Regions from separate parts of the Ruegeria sp. ABM4_193 genome, predicted to be linked through region 2. Evidence: riboswitches for the same ligand, from Rfam matches in the RefSeq annotation. Region 2 holds a riboswitch; each other region holds the start of a gene.

The links. A riboswitch is a leader RNA that binds a small molecule or an ion and turns the genes downstream of it on or off. The one in region 2 is predicted to bind cobalamin.
Region 1: another riboswitch for cobalamin. It lies ahead of ACXADZ_RS18235 (CbtB domain-containing protein); the one in region 2 lies ahead of ACXADZ_RS15330 (hypothetical protein).
Region 3: another riboswitch for cobalamin. It lies ahead of ACXADZ_RS05690 (DUF1636 family protein); the one in region 2 lies ahead of ACXADZ_RS15330 (hypothetical protein).
Region 4: another riboswitch for cobalamin. It lies ahead of ACXADZ_RS22610 (DUF1636 family protein); the one in region 2 lies ahead of ACXADZ_RS15330 (hypothetical protein).

Annotation. Positions count from the first base shown of each region.
Region 1 is NZ_JBSWTT010000002.1:77,456-81,788, reverse strand. It holds gene ACXADZ_RS18255 (hypothetical protein) at 1-99, shown strand, start outside; gene ACXADZ_RS18250 (L,D-transpeptidase) at 141-803, opposite strand; gene ACXADZ_RS18245 (hypothetical protein) at 1,201-1,704, opposite strand; gene ACXADZ_RS18240 (CbtA family protein) at 1,769-2,467, opposite strand; gene ACXADZ_RS18235 (CbtB domain-containing protein) at 2,472-2,642, opposite strand; cobalamin riboswitch at 2,677-2,892, opposite strand; gene ACXADZ_RS18230 (DUF1636 family protein) at 3,074-3,409, opposite strand.
Region 2 is NZ_JBSWTT010000001.1:3,065,206-3,069,538, reverse strand. It holds gene ACXADZ_RS15340 (DNA polymerase III subunit gamma/tau) at 1-1,594, opposite strand, end outside; gene ACXADZ_RS15335 (protein-tyrosine phosphatase family protein) at 1,767-2,267, shown strand; gene ACXADZ_RS15330 (hypothetical protein) at 2,270-2,677, opposite strand; cobalamin riboswitch at 2,769-2,989, opposite strand; gene ACXADZ_RS15325 (alpha/beta hydrolase family protein) at 3,120-3,980, shown strand; RNA gene ffs (signal recognition particle sRNA small type) at 4,029-4,127, opposite strand; gene ACXADZ_RS15315 (bifunctional 2',3'-cyclic-nucleotide 2'-phosphodiesterase/3'-nucleotidase) at 4,167-4,333, opposite strand, start outside.
Region 3 is NZ_JBSWTT010000001.1:1,132,242-1,136,574, reverse strand. It holds gene ACXADZ_RS05700 (SLC13 family permease) at 1-671, shown strand, start outside; gene ACXADZ_RS05695 (NAD(P)-dependent oxidoreductase) at 752-1,708, opposite strand; cobalamin riboswitch at 1,855-2,071, shown strand; gene ACXADZ_RS05690 (DUF1636 family protein) at 2,166-2,540, shown strand; gene cobW (cobalamin biosynthesis protein CobW) at 2,542-3,597, shown strand; gene cobN (cobaltochelatase subunit CobN) at 3,601-4,333, shown strand, end outside.
Region 4 is NZ_JBSWTT010000003.1:969,480-973,812, forward strand. It holds gene ACXADZ_RS22595 (FecCD family ABC transporter permease) at 1-378, opposite strand, end outside; gene ACXADZ_RS22600 (ABC transporter substrate-binding protein) at 380-1,330, opposite strand; gene ACXADZ_RS22605 (ABC transporter ATP-binding protein) at 1,343-2,119, opposite strand; gene ACXADZ_RS22610 (DUF1636 family protein) at 2,116-2,472, opposite strand; cobalamin riboswitch at 2,712-2,909, opposite strand; gene ACXADZ_RS22615 (D-lyxose/D-mannose family sugar isomerase) at 3,009-3,674, opposite strand; gene ACXADZ_RS22620 (carbohydrate kinase family protein) at 3,690-4,333, opposite strand, start outside.

The DNA.
Region 1 (4,333 bases), on a different contig from region 2:
AATTGCTTCTGGTATGAGCACAGCGGACCTGTCGAGACGACATTGGTACCATTGCGCGCGACGAATGGCGCTCCGATCTGCGCCGCGCGAGACGCCTGATAAAAAAGAGGGCGACGACGTCCACCTACGCTGCCCAAAATTTATGAGCGGGCTGTGACGCTATCTTCGGCCGAGTATAAATATGCGGTCGAGCCGATTCTTACATGTGGGTAGAGATCATTGATATGGGCCATGATCATTCTAACACATCCAGAACTTGCGCGACCACCGATGCTTCTAGGCTGAGGCGTGCCGTGAATTCTGAGATATGTATCTCGATTTCCAACGTATAGATAAAGGGCTCGAGAGCCGAGAGCATTACTTGGCCCGGGTTCCATACCATCCCGAAATTCCGCGTATTCGGGGTTGCGCTCGATCATTGAAGCCGTTGGCGTCCAATGTGGCCACTCGACCTTGCGCCGGATAGCATAGGTTCCGGGCTCGTAAAGGTTCCCTCGCGCGATCGCAACGCCATAGCGCATTGCGGTCCCGCCTTCCTCGATATGGTAAAGATAGCGCGCGACCGCATCGACATGGATGTCACCAGGAACCAAACCATCATTTGCTACGACACGTCGTGGTAAAAAACGGTCATGAACGCCCCATGGATTTGAGGTCGCTGGATCGTAATCAAATGGCGTGACCTGGCTGTCCCAATAGGTCTTTTGCGACGAGGTTGGCCATGTTTTGGCGATCAATGGACTGGCCGCAGACGCGGAAAACAGCGCAGTGGTTGATTGAATGAAATAGCGCCTTGTCAGCATAGATCTCAGCCTGGTTCACAAGTTCAATGTATTTGCATCGCATTTTCACGATCAAATTCGAGTCTTAAAGCCTCTAGCAGCTAGAGCTTCAAGAGGTTTCAGGTAACGCTTAGTTTATCCAGTCGATCAGGTGCGCGGTGGCGTGAACTCTGATTTGATCGAGTTTGCTTTGGACTGGGTCAAAAAAGCAATGGAAAGAACCGAAATGCCCATTGTAGTTGCTTCATGTTTTCGGTTTCCGACGATGCAAGCCAAAGGAACAAGACGGGAATTCGGCGCGGCTTTGCAACAGCTTATCTGTCCTTGGATACAGAGCGGCAAAAACCCGCGCGCACGCTGTACTTGCCGCTTAGACCCGCTGAATCCGCGTAGTTGTCTTCTCAGCCAGGAATGTCAATCAGGAGTCATCGCCGTCAGGCTGCACGGTCACTTTGGCCTCCACGGGCACACCCTCAACCATCAGAGGGCTGTGGCTGTTGCCATTGAGAGAAACTTTTACTTCAACATCGCCATCGGGGAGCGACGGAAGGTGTAACCAATTGGCATAAAGGCGGCCCAGCTTTTCGCCGTTGATATAAACATGCGCGTGACCTTCGCCTGGAACGTCAGCCGTGGAGGCATTTTCCGGAGCAAAGCGAAAGTTCTGCGGTGTCACACGCAGATTCCAGCCCGCCATAGGATCCTTAATCATCTGGATCGCCACACTGGGGGCGTCGCTGTCGGCAGGCAGATTAGTGGCAGCGGAGTGGTCGTGCGCTGCCATCTCCATGTTGCCGCCGTGTTGGGCCGGGTCAGTATGGTCATGGCTCTCAAAGGTGCTACCGCTGCTGGCGGCAATCACAAAGCCAGCACCGCCGCCAAAGACAAGTCCGATGGCAAAGAGAGCAAGAGAACGGGACATCTTGTCATCCTCAATAAAAAAAACCCGCCGGTGTAACCAGCGGGGTAGCAATGGAGGAGCGCGATCAGACTGCAGCGCCTGCGCGCTTGCCTTCTGTCTGCCAGAAGTGGCCGGTGAAACTGCCTAAGAGTGCCCAGGCGGCCATGCCGATGCCGAAGGCCCGGGCAGCAAAAAGCGCCCCGATCTCGGTCGGAACCGGCCCAGAGAAACTCTCAGGCTCAGGGGCCCCGATAATATGCGGTACCATTAGCAGCACGGCCGCAATCAGGTAGCTTACCAGGTTACCTCCAAAGGCAATCAGCCACATGGCTACGCCGGCTGCGGCAACGGTGACCGTCCACCAGATCTGACGCACTCCCACATCTGCTGCCGCTACGCCGGGAACTTCTGGAGCCAGTGACAAGCCAGGAGCAAAGTGGAAGGCGACAAAGCCCGCAAGACCCCAAAGCAGGCCGGTGCGGCCGTTGATCTCATGCCCCTGACGTTCGGCTACTGACATCAGCGCCGCCAGGACTAGCGCATAGCCGGTGTAGGTAAGCATGGTGAAGATAATGCTGAGACCATCGCGCATCGGCTCGGCGAACATGCCGGGCAGGTCGGGATGCGCAGTTACGGGATCAGCGCCAAAATGCACCAGGTCGCCGCCCTCATAGAGCTCGGCGTGAAGTAGCACTGGCTGCACGAAATACAACTGCAGAAGGGCGGCAATCAGCCCCGCTGCTGCACCAGCGAACAAGCCGCTGGTCAGAATACGACTGAACATTGTTTTAGTGGCAGGGGAAGCCAGTTGCGTGGCGCACATCATGAGCCGCGTCATGCAGGCCAGAAGCCTGAACATGGCCAGTCACGGTAATGATCCCTAGACCCAGAACCACGGCGAATACTGCAGGCAGAAAGGATGCGCCAGCGGCGGATGCCTTGATCGTTTTTGTCGTCATTTTAATCCTCCTCGCCGTCACACCCGACGGCATATGTTGTGTCCATCCTACGGCCGGTCTCCTGACTCGCAGGTCACAGCAGACTTCCCCCTTCCCAGCGCCATTACGCCAGTGGTATTGGAAGGCCGCTCGCCGCTCACAGTCGCGGGGGCGGTCAAGGCTTCAGTGCGGTAGTTTGGTGCACCGTCCTCATTCCCGTTTCAGTCCCAGTGCGTAGGCACCTTTGGACACCGTAGAAGCCTTTATTGTTCCATAGTGCTTTGTTCCGTCAAGTACGAAAGCGACATCATAGTATTCTGCAGCGGTCAATCTTAGGTAATGGCAGGCTTGGTTTAGATTTTAGCCGTTCAGTGCAGAAGGCTAAGTCGAAAAACACAAACTGTAAGCTGAAAACTCGACACCGGAGCTTTGGTCGGCAAGTTGCATGTTGGCTATCTTTTTTGTGCCGGTATACGTGCAATCGCCTTGAAACGTAGCTTACCTAGCTTCCTGGCGTCAGCGAAGTCGCCGTCAGTACTGTCCTCATACATCCGCATGAAGATCATTATGTCCGGAAGATCGACAACCGTAACCTCACCGAAAAGATAGGCGGTCTTGCCGCTTTGTCGCACCGCCAACGTCTGTGGTCGGTGACAACCGGACATGCAATCCACTTGCTGCAACTCGGCTTGCACCCCCGATGCCTCCAGCGTTGCGGCTAATTGATCATAAAGGGTGGAATCCGCGTCGCGGCAGGTTCTGCAAAGCGTGAGGTTAGGTAGGCACATGCGTCAGGCTGATCCTTGATCGAGAACTTCCATCTGAGATTTCATATTTGCTGGTCGGTTGTTAGCTCAGTTTCAATACGTGTTTTGACTCTAAGTCTGGAAAAGAGTCCATACTCAGGCAGGAAGGACACATGAGCCCTAGCCCTCGAAAACTTTGCAAATACACCGAGTGCGAGACGGGGATTTGGCAGGGCGAAGAAGCAACCATCAGACGAAAAAATTTTTAAGTTTCTACGTGAGACTGAGCTGAAGCAGGTGGTAGGCGATGAAGTGGAAACAGCTCACGCGAAACATCTTTGTTCTTCAATAATCTGAAACAGCATTGCCTCCGGGATCGGCTCGCCATGACACGCCTATTTTCAGGTCCGCGCGCACCGCGCCTCCCAAGGCGAATTCCGAGACGCGACAGGTTCTTGTTGCGCGTAACTAGGTTCGTTCTATCGTCAATTACAGTCTAGATCCGGGACATATAGCGGGGTTCGTGCTTGATGGTTACCTTTCGGTTACCACGACCGATCATGGGACTGAATGCGTAGCGACAACCGACGACATTCAAAAGGAAGTACGCTGATGCGAAACGCCTCGGCATTAACAACTTTTCTGTCTGCGTCACTACAACCGAGGATCGCCCATGCCGCCATCGGTTCTCGCCGCAACCCGGTGTGATGGGTGTTGTGATAACGGCATATCTCCGGGTGCAGCCAGTCTTCGAACTCCTCCAATGTCATCGACGCAGTGCCGGAGCCGTCGCATTTCCCCTTATCCTTGGGGGATAATTGCGTTCTTCCCTAAAGTAGATGAACGGCCTCCATGGTCGTCCTAATCAGGCGTTCGATATCTTCGCCGTAACGCGCTCGACCCGGTGGCCTTTACTTGACGGAGATACTCCAATCTGAGCGGGTCAAATGGAAGGTTTCGCTGCGG
Region 2 (4,333 bases):
GTTCGGCCTTGTCCCGAATTTCAGCAATTGTCGGCGCATCCCCGTTCGAGACGATCGAGACAGCCCACCGGTTTCCGGTCCAGCGTTGCAGGGCCGAACCCAGCCTGGGCGCAAGGTCTGTCGGTGCCTGCGTGGCTGGGGTGAACTCGATCCGACCGGGCTGATAAGACACAAGTCGCACGCCGTTTTCCACTTCGACCAGCAGTTTTACGTCGCGGTTGGCGCGGATCAGTTCGACCACGTGATCAAAAGTCGGGAACCGGGCGAGAGCCGTCTGCACATCCTGAGCCAATGCAGCAACTGGCGCGCCGCTTGGGCCGCGAGGGGTCGAAACGTAGGAAGGTGCCGGGGCCGCGCTGGCCCGCGCTGGCATTGCACCCTGCCGGGGGGCTGATACTCCGCCATTCGGCCCACCAGTTGGAGGCGTTGGAGTGTCCTGCAGCCGTTTGATCAGTTCTTCAGGGCTGGGCAGATCAGCAACATGGGTCAGGCGGATAACGGCCATCTCAGCGGCCATCATGGCATTGGGCGCGGCCGAGACTTCTTCGAGCGCTTTCAGCAACATCTGCCACATCCGAGTCAGGACACGCATCGGCAGCGCCTCGGCCATGTGCTGGCCACGGCTCCGTTCGTCAGGCGAAACAGTTGGATCTTCGGCAGCGTCGGGCGTAATTTTAACGACGGACACCCAATGTGTGATTTCGGCCAGATCGCGTAAGACGGCCAGAGGGTCTGCGCCCTCAGCGTATTGCCCGCTGAGTTCCGTCAGCGCACCCGCTGCGTCGCCCCGCAGGATCATGTCCATCAGGTCCAGAACGCGGCCACGGTCCGCAAGGCCCAGCATTGCGCGGACCTGCTCGGCAGTGGTTTCACCCGCCCCGTGCGAAATCGCCTGATCCAGCAGCGAGGTTGCATCCCGTGCCGATCCTTCCGCGGCACGTGTGATCAGCGCCAGCGCGTCATCGGCGATTTGGGCATCTTCGGCGGTTGCGATCTTTTGCAGAAGCCCGATCATATCTTCGGGCTCGATCCGGCGCAGATCGAAGCGCTGACAGCGGGACAGAACCGTGACCGGCACTTTGCGGATTTCGGTTGTTGCGAAGATAAACTTCACATGTTCAGGCGGTTCCTCGAGCGTCTTGAGCAGCGCGTTGAAAGCGCTGGTCGAAAGCATGTGGACCTCGTCGATGATGTAGATCTTGTAACGCGCGCTGGCGGCGCGATAGCGGACACTGTCGATTATTTCGCGAATGTCATTCACACCGGTCCGGCTGGCGGCGTCCATCTCCATCACATCGACATGGCGGCCTTCCATGATCGCCACGCAATGTTCGCATTGCCCGCAAGGCTCGGTCGTCGGGCCGCCATTGCCGTCGGGGCCGATGCAGTTCATACCCTTGGCGATGATCCGCGCGGTGGTGGTTTTGCCGGTGCCGCGAATGCCGGTCATGATGAAAGCCTGCGCAATCCGGTCCGCTTCGAATGCGTTTTTCAGGGTGCGTACCATGGCATCCTGACCCACCAGATCGGCAAAGGTTTCCGGGCGATATTTGCGGGCGAGAACCTGATAGGCGGGGCTGGGCGTGTCGGTCATGTTTTCTCGGTCGGATTCGGTGCTTCGGCTCAGCGTAGTGGCCGCTGCCTTCCGCGTCCACCGCGAGGCGCGATGATTTTTGATTTAGATTCCGACCGGATTCGCACTAAGCTGTTCCAACAAAATTAAAGACTCATTTTTGTAAAGAGTTCCTGGTGGAGGACACACGTTCATGTCGCAGCTGGTTATCTATGCCCTGCAAGTCGCAGGAGGAACGCTGGCCCTGACGTCGATACCCGGACATGGCGGGGATTATGAGCCGGATCTGGATACGATTGCAGCGTGGAAGCCGGGGCTGGTGATTTCAATGACAACGGATGTCGAGATGCTTCAGCACGGGGCGCGGGATTTTGGCAGCGATATTCAAAGCCGCGCCAGCCGGTGGGTGCATCTGCCGATCGAAGACTTTGGCGCACCAACGGCGGCGGTTGAAGAGGCGTGGCCAGATGTCAGCGCCGCCGCCCGGCACGCCCTGGCTGGCGGAGGCCGGGTATTGGTGCATTGTCGGGGCGGCTGTGGCAGGTCGGGGATGGTTGTTCTGCGTCTGATGGTCGAGTGCGGCGAACGGGCTGACAAGGCGCTGGAGCGTCTGCGGTCGCTGCGCCCCTGTGCCGTGGAAACAGACGCGCAGCTGGCTTGGGCGGCCCGGGTTTCCCCGGCGCAGGTGGTGTGATCTCAGGCCGAAAGCTGTTCGGGTGCGTGTACGGTTTTCCGGGGCCGTAGCGTTGCAACCTCGATCATCGCGCATGGTGGGTTTGCAATGATGCCAGATGGCAGAGTGCGGAACGTGTTTCCAAAAATCAGATCAGCATAGAGGTTCAGGTCCTCAATTGCTGCGTTGGGCTGCGTGTCACAAAACACGCGAACACTGTCTGATTGTGCCTGGAAAATTGCCTGACACCCTTTTGTGCAATGTGAAAGCTCACTACTACCGTCAAACTCGAAGTCGTCGCCTGTGGCAGCCGAAGCTTGTATCATAGCCTCGGAGATCGAGCGCGCCAGCCGCGCCAGGGCGGGGCAGGTTTTGCCCGTCCGCTGACATACCGTTGCGCTGTATTCATGCGTCTTTGTCTTCCAGATCATCCTGCGCCCTCCGCGCGTGGTGGACAGAAGGATCGGGTCAGGTGGGACAGCGAAGTGCAGTCAGGACCTGCCCGGACACCCCGCCCGAGTTTCGGTTTCAGTTTCGATGGCAGGTCTCCTGACTTGCGGGTCATGGCTTTGCCGACCTTCCCAGCCCTCGGGGCCAGTGGCGTTTCGGCATTGCTCACCGCTTACAGTTGCGGGGGCAGTCGCGGCATTGGTTAGCGTCCGGATGACCAGACGGAACCGCACCGTGTTCCCTTTTCATCCCGACCCCTTGTGGGGGACAGGAACCATCACACAATCGCTAGCGTCTGATCCGGTTCCGAGTCAAGCGGATCTTTGGCCCCGACGTTTGGTCATGCTGGATGGGTGACAACTTCCCGCGTAGAGTTCCCATCATTGAAATAAGAAACTAGTTTTTGGCGCAGGATCAGGGATCATGTTGGATACAGAACAGACGGTATTAACCGAAGAGTTCCTCTTTCCGTCCGGGTCATCAACCCTTTCAGCGCGCCTGTACCGACCCTTGTCTGAACCCAGCACAGTGGTTGTGCTGAACAGTGCCACAGGCGTGCCACGCGACTATTATCGCCACTTCGCGCGTTGGCTGGCCGCCGAGCGCGGTATGGCGTGCCTAACCTATGATTACCGGGATTTCGGGCATTCTCTGACCGGTCGCATGAAGGATGCGCGTGCGACAATGGCGGATTGGGCCTTGATCGATATGCCAGCGGCGCGGGCGGAAATGCGCAGACGTTTTCCTGGTGCACAACAATGGACGATTGGTCATTCCGTAGGTGCCATGCTGGGACCCGTACAGCCCGATATCGACAAAACCGACCGGATGATTTGCGTGTGTTCTGGGCTTGTGACCCTGAACGATCACCCATGGCCCTACCGTGGATTGGCCGGGGTGTTCTGGTATGGGCACGCCCCATTGCTGGTCAAAGCGCTTGGGTATTTACCCGGAAAGGCAATCGGTTTTGGTGCGGATTTGCCGGAATCGGTCTACTGGCAATGGCGTAAATGGTGCACCGCTCCTTCGAGTTACGTGCCCGAGATCGGAGCCGGGTTGCCTGATGCGCGTTGGACAGAAACTGAAAAACCAGTGGATCTGTTTACTTTTGAAGATGACCAGATGGTCCCACCCGAGGCGGTATGGCGGCTTGCCGATCTCTATGGCCCCAAGGCCAAACGACATCTGCTGAAACCTGCTGATTTCGAGTTGTCTGAAGTTGGGCATATTGGGGCTTTTGCCCGTCGTAACGCGGCCCTTTGGCCACGCTTTGTCGACATCTGAACACGTTTTGGGTGAGACCGCGTATCACCAATTAGGTATGTGAGGGGAAAGTGAGAGGTTGGACATCGACCCAAGCGGGGCTCGTTGTGGCTGCTTCCTTCCGGACCTGACCAGGTTGGCGAGGCGCTCGCCCGCGCCAACCTCTCGACTCTGGATATAGGGAAGGCGAGGGCAAAAGACAACCCGTCAGAACGTCAGACGGATCCGCTCGAACCCGGCTTCATCAGGACTTAGCAATTGGGCGTTGAACATGCGCAGCTCATCCATGTGTTCAAGGGCACCGGGACCTGTTCGAAGCAAGGCATTTACGCCCGTTTGAGCTGTCAGTGTAAACGGATAGGGGTGCCGCGCTA
Region 3 (4,333 bases), 1.9 Mb from region 2:
CACACACGCGGTGGGACAATCTGATGCGGATCACCCGCGATCCGGATTTCGTTGTGGTCACAAGCGATTTCCCGCAGGAGGAATTGAGACCTCAGAAAGTCGGGTGGGCGCTTGCTTTTTTCGCTATTTCAATATGCCTGATCCTGTTTACCGACGTACGCCTTTCGCTTTGTCTTCTCACAGGGGCAGCTGGCATGATGCTGAGCCGCGTTCTCAGCGTGGATGAGGCTTACCGTGCCGTTGGATGGAACACTGTTTTCCTGCTTGCCTGCCTCATACCTTTGGGACAGGCGGTGCAAAATACCGGCACAGCCGCATGGATCGCACAGCAGATCATGGTCATTCTCGACGGCTGGCCGCTTTGGTCGCTTCAAGCGGGCATTGCTGTTCTGGCAACGGCGTTTTCATTGGTCATGTCGAATGTTGGCGCCACCGTTCTGCTCGTACCGCTGGCTGTGTCCATTGCAGTGGCTGCCGGAGGCAACCCTGCAGTCTTTGCGCTGACCGTTGCCATTTCCACCTCGAACAGCTTCATCATCCCGACCCATCAGGTCAATGCGCTGATCATGGGTCCGGCAGGGTACAAGGTCATGGATTTCGTCCGTTCAGGCGGCATCATGACCGCGCTGTTCCTTGTCGTTTCATTGGTGATGATCAACGTTATGTACTAGCGCGGCAATCGGGGCCGGATTTCTGGGCTGGCCCACCCCGATTGCCGATTACATTTCGTTGGAAAGGTTAGCTTGAACCTCTACGCCGAGCCCCGGCCTTGCGGGACAACCTCATACCCCGGCTCTTCCGGTTCATCATCTTCCATCTCCGGCGGGAAACCGGGGGCTGTGATGTCCAAACCAGTCGCCTCTTCCAGACGTTTGATGATATTCGGCGACAGCTCGCGATCGCCATACCGGGCAATGCCATCTTCAAAAATCTTGATCATGACCGGATTCATTTCCAGAGGCACCCCGGCGCGGTCCGCTACCTCTTGAAACAGACCAATGTCCTTTTTCACCAAGTCCATAGTGAAGGAGATGTCGCGCGAACCATTCAGTATGACCTGACTTTCCGTTTCATGCACAAAGGACGTACCGGACGAGATTTTTATCGCCTCATATGTCGTGTTGAGATCCATGCCCGCCGCCTTTGCCGTGACCAGCGCTTCGGCGCAGGTGATCAGGTTGGCTGTGGCCAGATAGTTGGTCAGCACCTTCAAAACCGAGGCAGAGCCCAATTCACCCGTGTGCAAAACACGCCGTCCCATGGTGGTCAGAAACGGCAGAATCCGCTCAAAAGTCGCACGGTCACATCCCGCGAAGATCGAGATATTGCCGGTGGCCGCCCGATGGCACCCGCCCGAAACCGGGCAGTCCACTGCCGCGCCTCCGCGTTCGATCACCTCGGCCCCCAAACGCTTGACCTCGGCCTCATCGGTTGTCGACATCTCCATCCAGATTTTGCCGGGGCCCACTTCGGGCAGCATCTTTTGCATGACCGCATCTGACGCCGCAGGCGATGGCAAGCAGGTGATGACCGCATCGCAATCGCGCATCAACTGTGCCGGGCCTTCGGCTGCCTTTGCGCCAAGGGCGACAAACGCGGCCACCAGATCCGCGTTCAGATCATGCACCGTCAGATCAATACCGTTCCGCAGCAAGGATCCCGAAAGCTTGCCGCCAACGTTTCCCAACCCGATGAATCCTACTTTCATATGTCGCCTCTCCCTGCTGGCTTGTACCTGTCATGCGATCACGGATTTATCTGACCATTCATGCCGCCCAACGACAACCACAGGTCGCTTTTCACACCCGCCTCCTGATGTTACGCGCAACGCGCTTGACAAGCGGGCCAGCGGTGCCGCATGACCCATTCGTTGGTGTCGGCAAGAGCCGATGAAAAGGGAATGCGTCAACGGATCTTCCGCCAAACGCAGCCGCCCCCGCGACCGTGACCGGAGAGGGTGCCCAATGCCACTGGCCTAGGCCGGGAAGGCGGGACATCCGACAGAGGACCCTGACGTACCGGGCCTCTGACATCCGCAAGCCGGGAGACCTGCCAGCACCCGAAGTTGAAACCGGGCGGGGTGTTCCGGTATCGGGTCCATGTTGCAACACGTGGCCCGCTTGAAACCCCGTCCCCCGCGAAGAGGATTTGGGGGGATGAGAGACATGACTGAGACCACACCGGTCGAACTGCTGGTCTGCACGACCTGCCGCCGCGGGCTGCCCATCGAAGACGATGCGCAACGCCCCGGTACATTGCTGCACCAGGCATTGGAACAAGCAGAGCTGCCCGAAGGCATCACCCTGAAACCTGTCGAATGCCTTTCGAACTGCGATCAGGGCTGTTCTATCGTGTTGCGCGGCGGTCCCGATCGCTGGACCTTCGTTTACGAAAACCTGAACGAAGTGGACCATGTCGATGTAATCGTCGACGGCGCAACCAAGTATCTGGCCACCGAAGATGGTCTGGTGAAATGGCGCGAGCGCCCTGAACATTTCCGCAAAAACTGCGCCTCGCGCATTCCCCCGATTGGAGCCTGACATGTCGAATCTCGAAAAACTTCCCGTCACCGTGATCACCGGCTTTCTGGGCTCGGGAAAAACAACGCTGGTCAAACACCTGATGCAGAACCCGCAGGGCAAACGTCTGGCTGTTGTCGTCAACGAGTTTGGCGATGTGGGCGTGGATGGCGATATCCTGAAATCCTGCGCCATCCCGGATTGCCCGGCGGAAAACATCATGGAGCTGGCAAACGGCTGCATCTGCTGCACCGTCGCGGATGACTTCATCCCGACCATCGAGGCGCTGATGGCGCTGGAACCGCGCCCCGAGCATATCCTGATCGAAACCTCTGGCCTCGCCCTGCCCAAGCCGCTGCTGAAAGCGTTCGACTGGCCGGATATCCGCTCAAAGATCACTGTCGATGGCGTGATCGCTCTGGCCGATGCCGAGGCCGTCGCCGCCGGTCGCTTTGCCCCGAATGTCGAAGCTGTGGATGCCCAGCGCCTCGCCGACGACTCGATCGATCACGAAACGCCCCTGTCCGAAGTGTTCGAGGATCAGATCTCGTGCGCCGACATCATCCTGTTGACCAAGCCTGATCTTGCAGGACCCGAAGGTGTGGCCAAGGCCAAAGAGGTGATCGCCGCCGAAGCACCGCGCCCCTTGCCTGTTGTCGAAGTCGCCGAGGGCGTCGTGGATGTCCGCGTTGTACTGGGACTGGAAGCTGCAGCCGAAGACGACATGGATGCACGTCCGTCGCACCACGACGGTCACCACGATCACGAACATGACGACTTCGAAAGCATCATCGTCGAGTTGCCGGAACAAACCGATCCAGCCGATCTGGTCGCCAAGATCGAACGCCTGGCGACCGAGCTGAACATCCTGCGGGTCAAAGGTTATGCGGCAGTACAGGGCAAACCCATGCGCCTGCTGGTTCAGGCCGTGGGCGCACGCGTCCGTCACCAATATGACCGCCCATTGGGACCAGAGGAAGAGCGCCGTTCGCGTCTGGTTGTTATCGCCGAGCATGACGACATCAAAGAGGCCGAAATCCACGCGATCCTCGCGGGCGTCACCGAGGCTGCCGAGTAAACCATGCACGTCGTCTTCCGCGAAAGCCACGGGCTCGAGGAAACCGAGACCCCAACCGATCTGGGCCAAAGCCCGGCGGATCTGGTTGTTTTGTCCTTCTCGGACAGCGACCTCGGCGCTTTCGCGGCGGGCTGGCATCGTGGCGGCGGAACCGAGGGTCGAATGCCAACGCTTCGACTGGCCAATTTGACCGCCCTCAAACACCCTCTGTCCGTCGACACTTATGTCGAGCAGACGTTGGACGGCGCCAAGGGCATTCTGGTCCGCCTGATTGGCGGCGTGCCTTACTGGTCCTACGGCTTGCAGCAGGTTTTGGCGCTGGCGCAGGCTAAGGGTATCGCGCTTGCCGTTCTGCCTGCGGATGGGCGCGAAGATACGCGGCTGGATGACTATTCCACTCTGCCCGTTTCAACGCTGCGCCGTTTGGCCCATCTGTGTGACACCGGTGGTGAGGTCGCAGCACAAGCCGCATTGGCCCAGATGTCCTTGGCAGCAGGGCTTTACGCCGGGCCGGTGATGGGCGCAAAGACTCTACCTGAATGCGGCGCATGGTGCCCGGATCGTGGTGTAATCCCAGCGGATACCGCGTTCGAAGGCGGCGCGAAACGTATCGTCGTAACGTTTTATCGCGCCTACCTGGCGTCGGCCGACACCGCCCCAGTCGCAGCTCTGATCCGCAGTTTGCGTGCGCGCGGAATTGCGGCAGTGGGCCTGTTCGCGCCTTCGCTCAAAGCGC
Region 4 (4,333 bases), on a different contig from region 2:
TGCCGCCAAGGGCAGGGTCCAGATGCCCAGTACATCACCCGTGACGGTGATCACCAAAACCGCCCCGGCAGCCGCGCCAGACGACAGGCCAAACAAGAATGGATCGGCCAGGTCGTTGCGCGTGGTTGTTTGCAAAACCACACCAACAACCCCCAATCCTGCCCCGATGACCGCGGCAAACAAGGCGCGGGGAAGGCGCAAGTCGAAAACAATCCGGTGAAGCGGGGACATGTCGCCATCGATCAGGCCTGTTCCTAGACCAATCGCGGCGACCACGTCCCGCACAGGAATATTTGTTGTTCCATAAACGATGGACAGCAGCAAAAGGGCGATCAGAACGATCGCCCCCAGCAAGATCGAACGGCCCAAATGGGCCATATCAGTTGGTCTCCGGGTGCATTGCCTTGACCATCTTTTCGATGGCCTCAATGTTTGCCGGGCCGGGTGTCAGCTCTTCGTAGCGCAGGCCGATCCAGCGCTCGTTCTTGACTGCATCGGTTTGAGACATGACGGGATGATCTTTCAGGAACTGGAAGGTGTCTTCTGCACCGTTTCCTGTCTGATAGTCCAGCAGAACCAGGAATTCCGGGTTTGCAGCAGCCACGGTTTCCCACGACGTGCGACCCCAGCTGGTGTCCATGTCATGGGTCACATTCTCTCCGCCTGCAGCGGCGATCATCGCGTCCGGTATCGCAAATTTGCCAGCGGTAAACGGCGCATCTGCCGGCCCGTCCAACAGGAAGACACGTGGTTTGGGCAGATCAGCTGTTTTGGCTTCGATAGCGGCCAGTTGGTCTTTCCAGCCCGAAACAAGCTCTTGCGCCTTGGCTTCGACGCCCATGACCTGACCCAAGCGCAGAACGTCGCCAAACAGCAGGTCCATGCTGGCCTCTGGGCGGTCTTTGTTCAGATGTACGCAGCTTTCGGTCAGAACCATGGTCTTGATGCCGAAGGGTGAAAGGGTGTCCGGAGTAACCTCGCCACCCGGCTGCATACCGTAATACCACCCTGCAAAGAACATGTCGGGTTCTACTGCGATGAGGTTCTCAACAGTAGGGTATTTTGGTGCAAGCTCTGGGATATCACCGCGCTGTGCATCAAAATCAGGGCTCGTCTTGTACCAGCCCGTGATGCCGGTCAGGCCCACGATCTTGTCTTGCAGGCCCAATGCGAACGCCATGTCGGTCATGTTCATGTCGTGGACAACGATCCGCTCGGGCGCGGTTTCAAAAACCAGCGGTTCGCCGCAATTGTCCACTGTGATGGCTTCGGCGGCCGCGCCGCTTGCCAGGCCAGTGAACAGAGCCGCAGGCCAAAGTTTCTGCATCATTGTAAGCTCCTGTTATGATGACAGTTTTCTTTTTCGGATATCCAGCGCAGGGATCATGCGGCCTTCATGCTGAAAGCATAGATAATCCACACCAAAGGTGTCGCGGACACGTTCTGAGGTCAGCACGTCGCTGACCGGGCCATAGCCCGTCAGGCGTGTGGATTTCATCAAAGCCACATGCGTGGCGAATTCCGGGATCATGACCAGATCGTGGACGATCATGACCACCGTGACGCCCAGCTCGGCCACCAAGGACAACATGTGCCCCTTGGCGTCTGGATCCAGGTGATTGGTCGGTTCGTCCAGAAACAACAGGGATGGGTTTTGTGCCAAAGCGCGCGCGATGTGAGCGCGCTGTCGCTCGCCACCCGATAGCTGGCTCATCGGCTTGCGGGAAAGATGAGACAATCCGGTTGTTTCCAGAACTCGATCAAGATCTACCTTATGCTCGGTTGCCGATTTATCCGCCTGAATCGGGATTTGCCCAAGCGCAACATAGTCTCGCAAACGCAACCGACCGTCTGGCATTTCTTGCTGGCCTACGACCGCGATGGTTCGGGCACGCTCATGCGCGGACAGGGTGCGCAAGCTTTTGCCTCTTATAAGCACATCACCCAGAGCAATACGTTCTATTCCGCAAAGCAACTTGAGCAGTGTTGTTTTTCCCGCGCCATTCGGTCCCGCAATTGCCAGAATCGAGCCCTCCTCCAAGCCGAAGGACACGTCCTGCAAAAGGACATCGCCGTTCAAAGCGTAATATTCGAGACCCTCGACCGACAGAAAACTCATGACACCCTCTCGGTTGGCAGGGCCGGTATTCGAGACAAGGTCTTGGTGAATAACGCGGGCGGGCGTTCGGTTGCACTTGTCCAGCCATCGGAACTAAGGCGGTATTGTCCGGCGAATTCCACCACTGCGTCCAGATCCAATTCCGTGTCGATGTCTCCAAACAGATACTGCGCCTTGCCCGGTGCCTGAAGGCCAATGGTGGTTGGTCGGGAACAACCCGCCATGCAATCAACTGTTCGAATTGCAAATCCTTCGGGCAATGTTTGCGTCAGTGCGCCAGTCACTTGATCGGTGGACATGGCACCTGTGCAGGTCGCACACACAAGAATGAAATGATCAGCGGTTTTCGTCATTACTTGTAGCGCTTACTGCGGGTTGGACTGAGATGCAATGTTATAACGTAACGTGTCTCTGAATTAACGGCACAACAGGATGCCTCAGCACTGTAGGTATTGAAGAAGAGCTTATTTCTGTAAGTCACCTTTAACACTGTCCGCTCCGCTTGAAACCAAGCGCGGACAGAAGGTGCTACCAATGTAAACACGCGAAAAACGTGCCATCAAAGCCTCCTTCCAGGACGCCCCGCCCCGGGTTGGTTGAACATCGGATGGCAGGTCTCCTGACTTGCGGGTCAAGGCTCGGCCCACCTTCCCAACCCTTTCGGGGTCAGTGGCGTAATGGCGTCGCTCTCCGCTTACAGTTGCGGGGGCAGTCACGGACTTGGCAAATAACTGTACCGCACCGTATTCCCATTTTCATCCCTTACGGAACCATCCCGCTCAGCTAGTCTCGTGGTGCTGGACTTGTCAAGCAAGAGAATGAGTGGCGTTTGACGAAATCACTTGGGCTCAGCCCAGTTGTCTGTCGGTCATTGTCAACCCGGTCTACCTCAGTAGTCGGAAACCAATAGGAAATCTGGCGCGACATCTTCCTCGATCTTTGAAAATCGAGGGATCGGATCTTCGAACACATTATCCGTGCGATCGTCGTTCACGGTCGAAACCTCGCCAATAAGGCAATCACCTTGCTCGGCCCAGAACGCGTGCCAAACTCCGGGCATCAGGGTTACGCTTTGTCCCGGTTTCAGGCGTAGATGCTCACCTGGTTGCAACGTGACCGGGCAGGCATCGCTGGGCACTGTGACAGGCGTATGCCGGTCGATGCCGCCCTCTGGGTCCGATGCATAAATCTCCATCACCAGATCGCCGCCGCCTCGGTTGATGATGTCCTCTGCCTTGACGATGTGACGATGCATCGGAGACAGTTGTTTGTCTTTCGAGATCAGCAATTTTTCGGCATACAGCATCCCGCGCCCGGACTTCAGATCATTCACCTCGCCGTTGCGCAGCGTGAAAAGAAACAGGCCCAGTTCATCGAACCGGCCCTGAGCGTAGTCGGTGATGTCCCACCCTAACCCGCGGCTGCGGATCGTGTGCGCCACCGGGCTGCGCAATTGTTCAGGTGACCAATCTGCAAAAGGCGGCAGTACAGCGCCAAACGATTGAATGAACGCCTGCGCTTCGGACTTGATGCGATTTATGTCGGATCGTTTCATCGGATTTTCCAAGAATTATAGCTCATGGGCCCACGGCGGCTCCGCCCCGGCACGCGATACGGTTACAGCTGCAACTTCGGCGCCCAGTTCCATGGCCGCGCGCAAGGAGTTGGCAGTTAAGTTGCGTACAGCGGGTTTTGTCAGATGCCCGGCGCGGCTGAGACCGATGAGCACACCGGCATTGAACGTGTCCCCCGCACCGATCGTATCCACGACTTGCACCGGTTTTACCGGCACCGTCACTTGCGATCCATCCGCCAGATACCCGTTTGCGCCATCGCCGCCCCGGGTCACGATCAGCGCTGATGGTCCGGCTTGCAACAACAAGGCTGCTTTGGCTGCTTCGGGTTCCGCACCGGGAATGATCCAGTCCAAATCCTCGTCCGACACTTTGACGATATCGGACAGCGCGATCATGCGGTTCAAGCGCGTTCGAAAGCGGGTTTGATCCTGAATAAAACCCGGACGAATGTTGGGATCCAACATGACAGGGCGGTCGCTTCCGTGTTGAGCCAACAAAGATGCATAGGCATCTGCACATGGCTCACACGCCAAGCTTATACCCCCAAGATACAAAGCCGAGATGGCAGGGAGTTGGTCTGGCATATCTTCGGGTGCCAACATACGGCCAGCCGTGTTTTCATCAACGAAACTGTAGG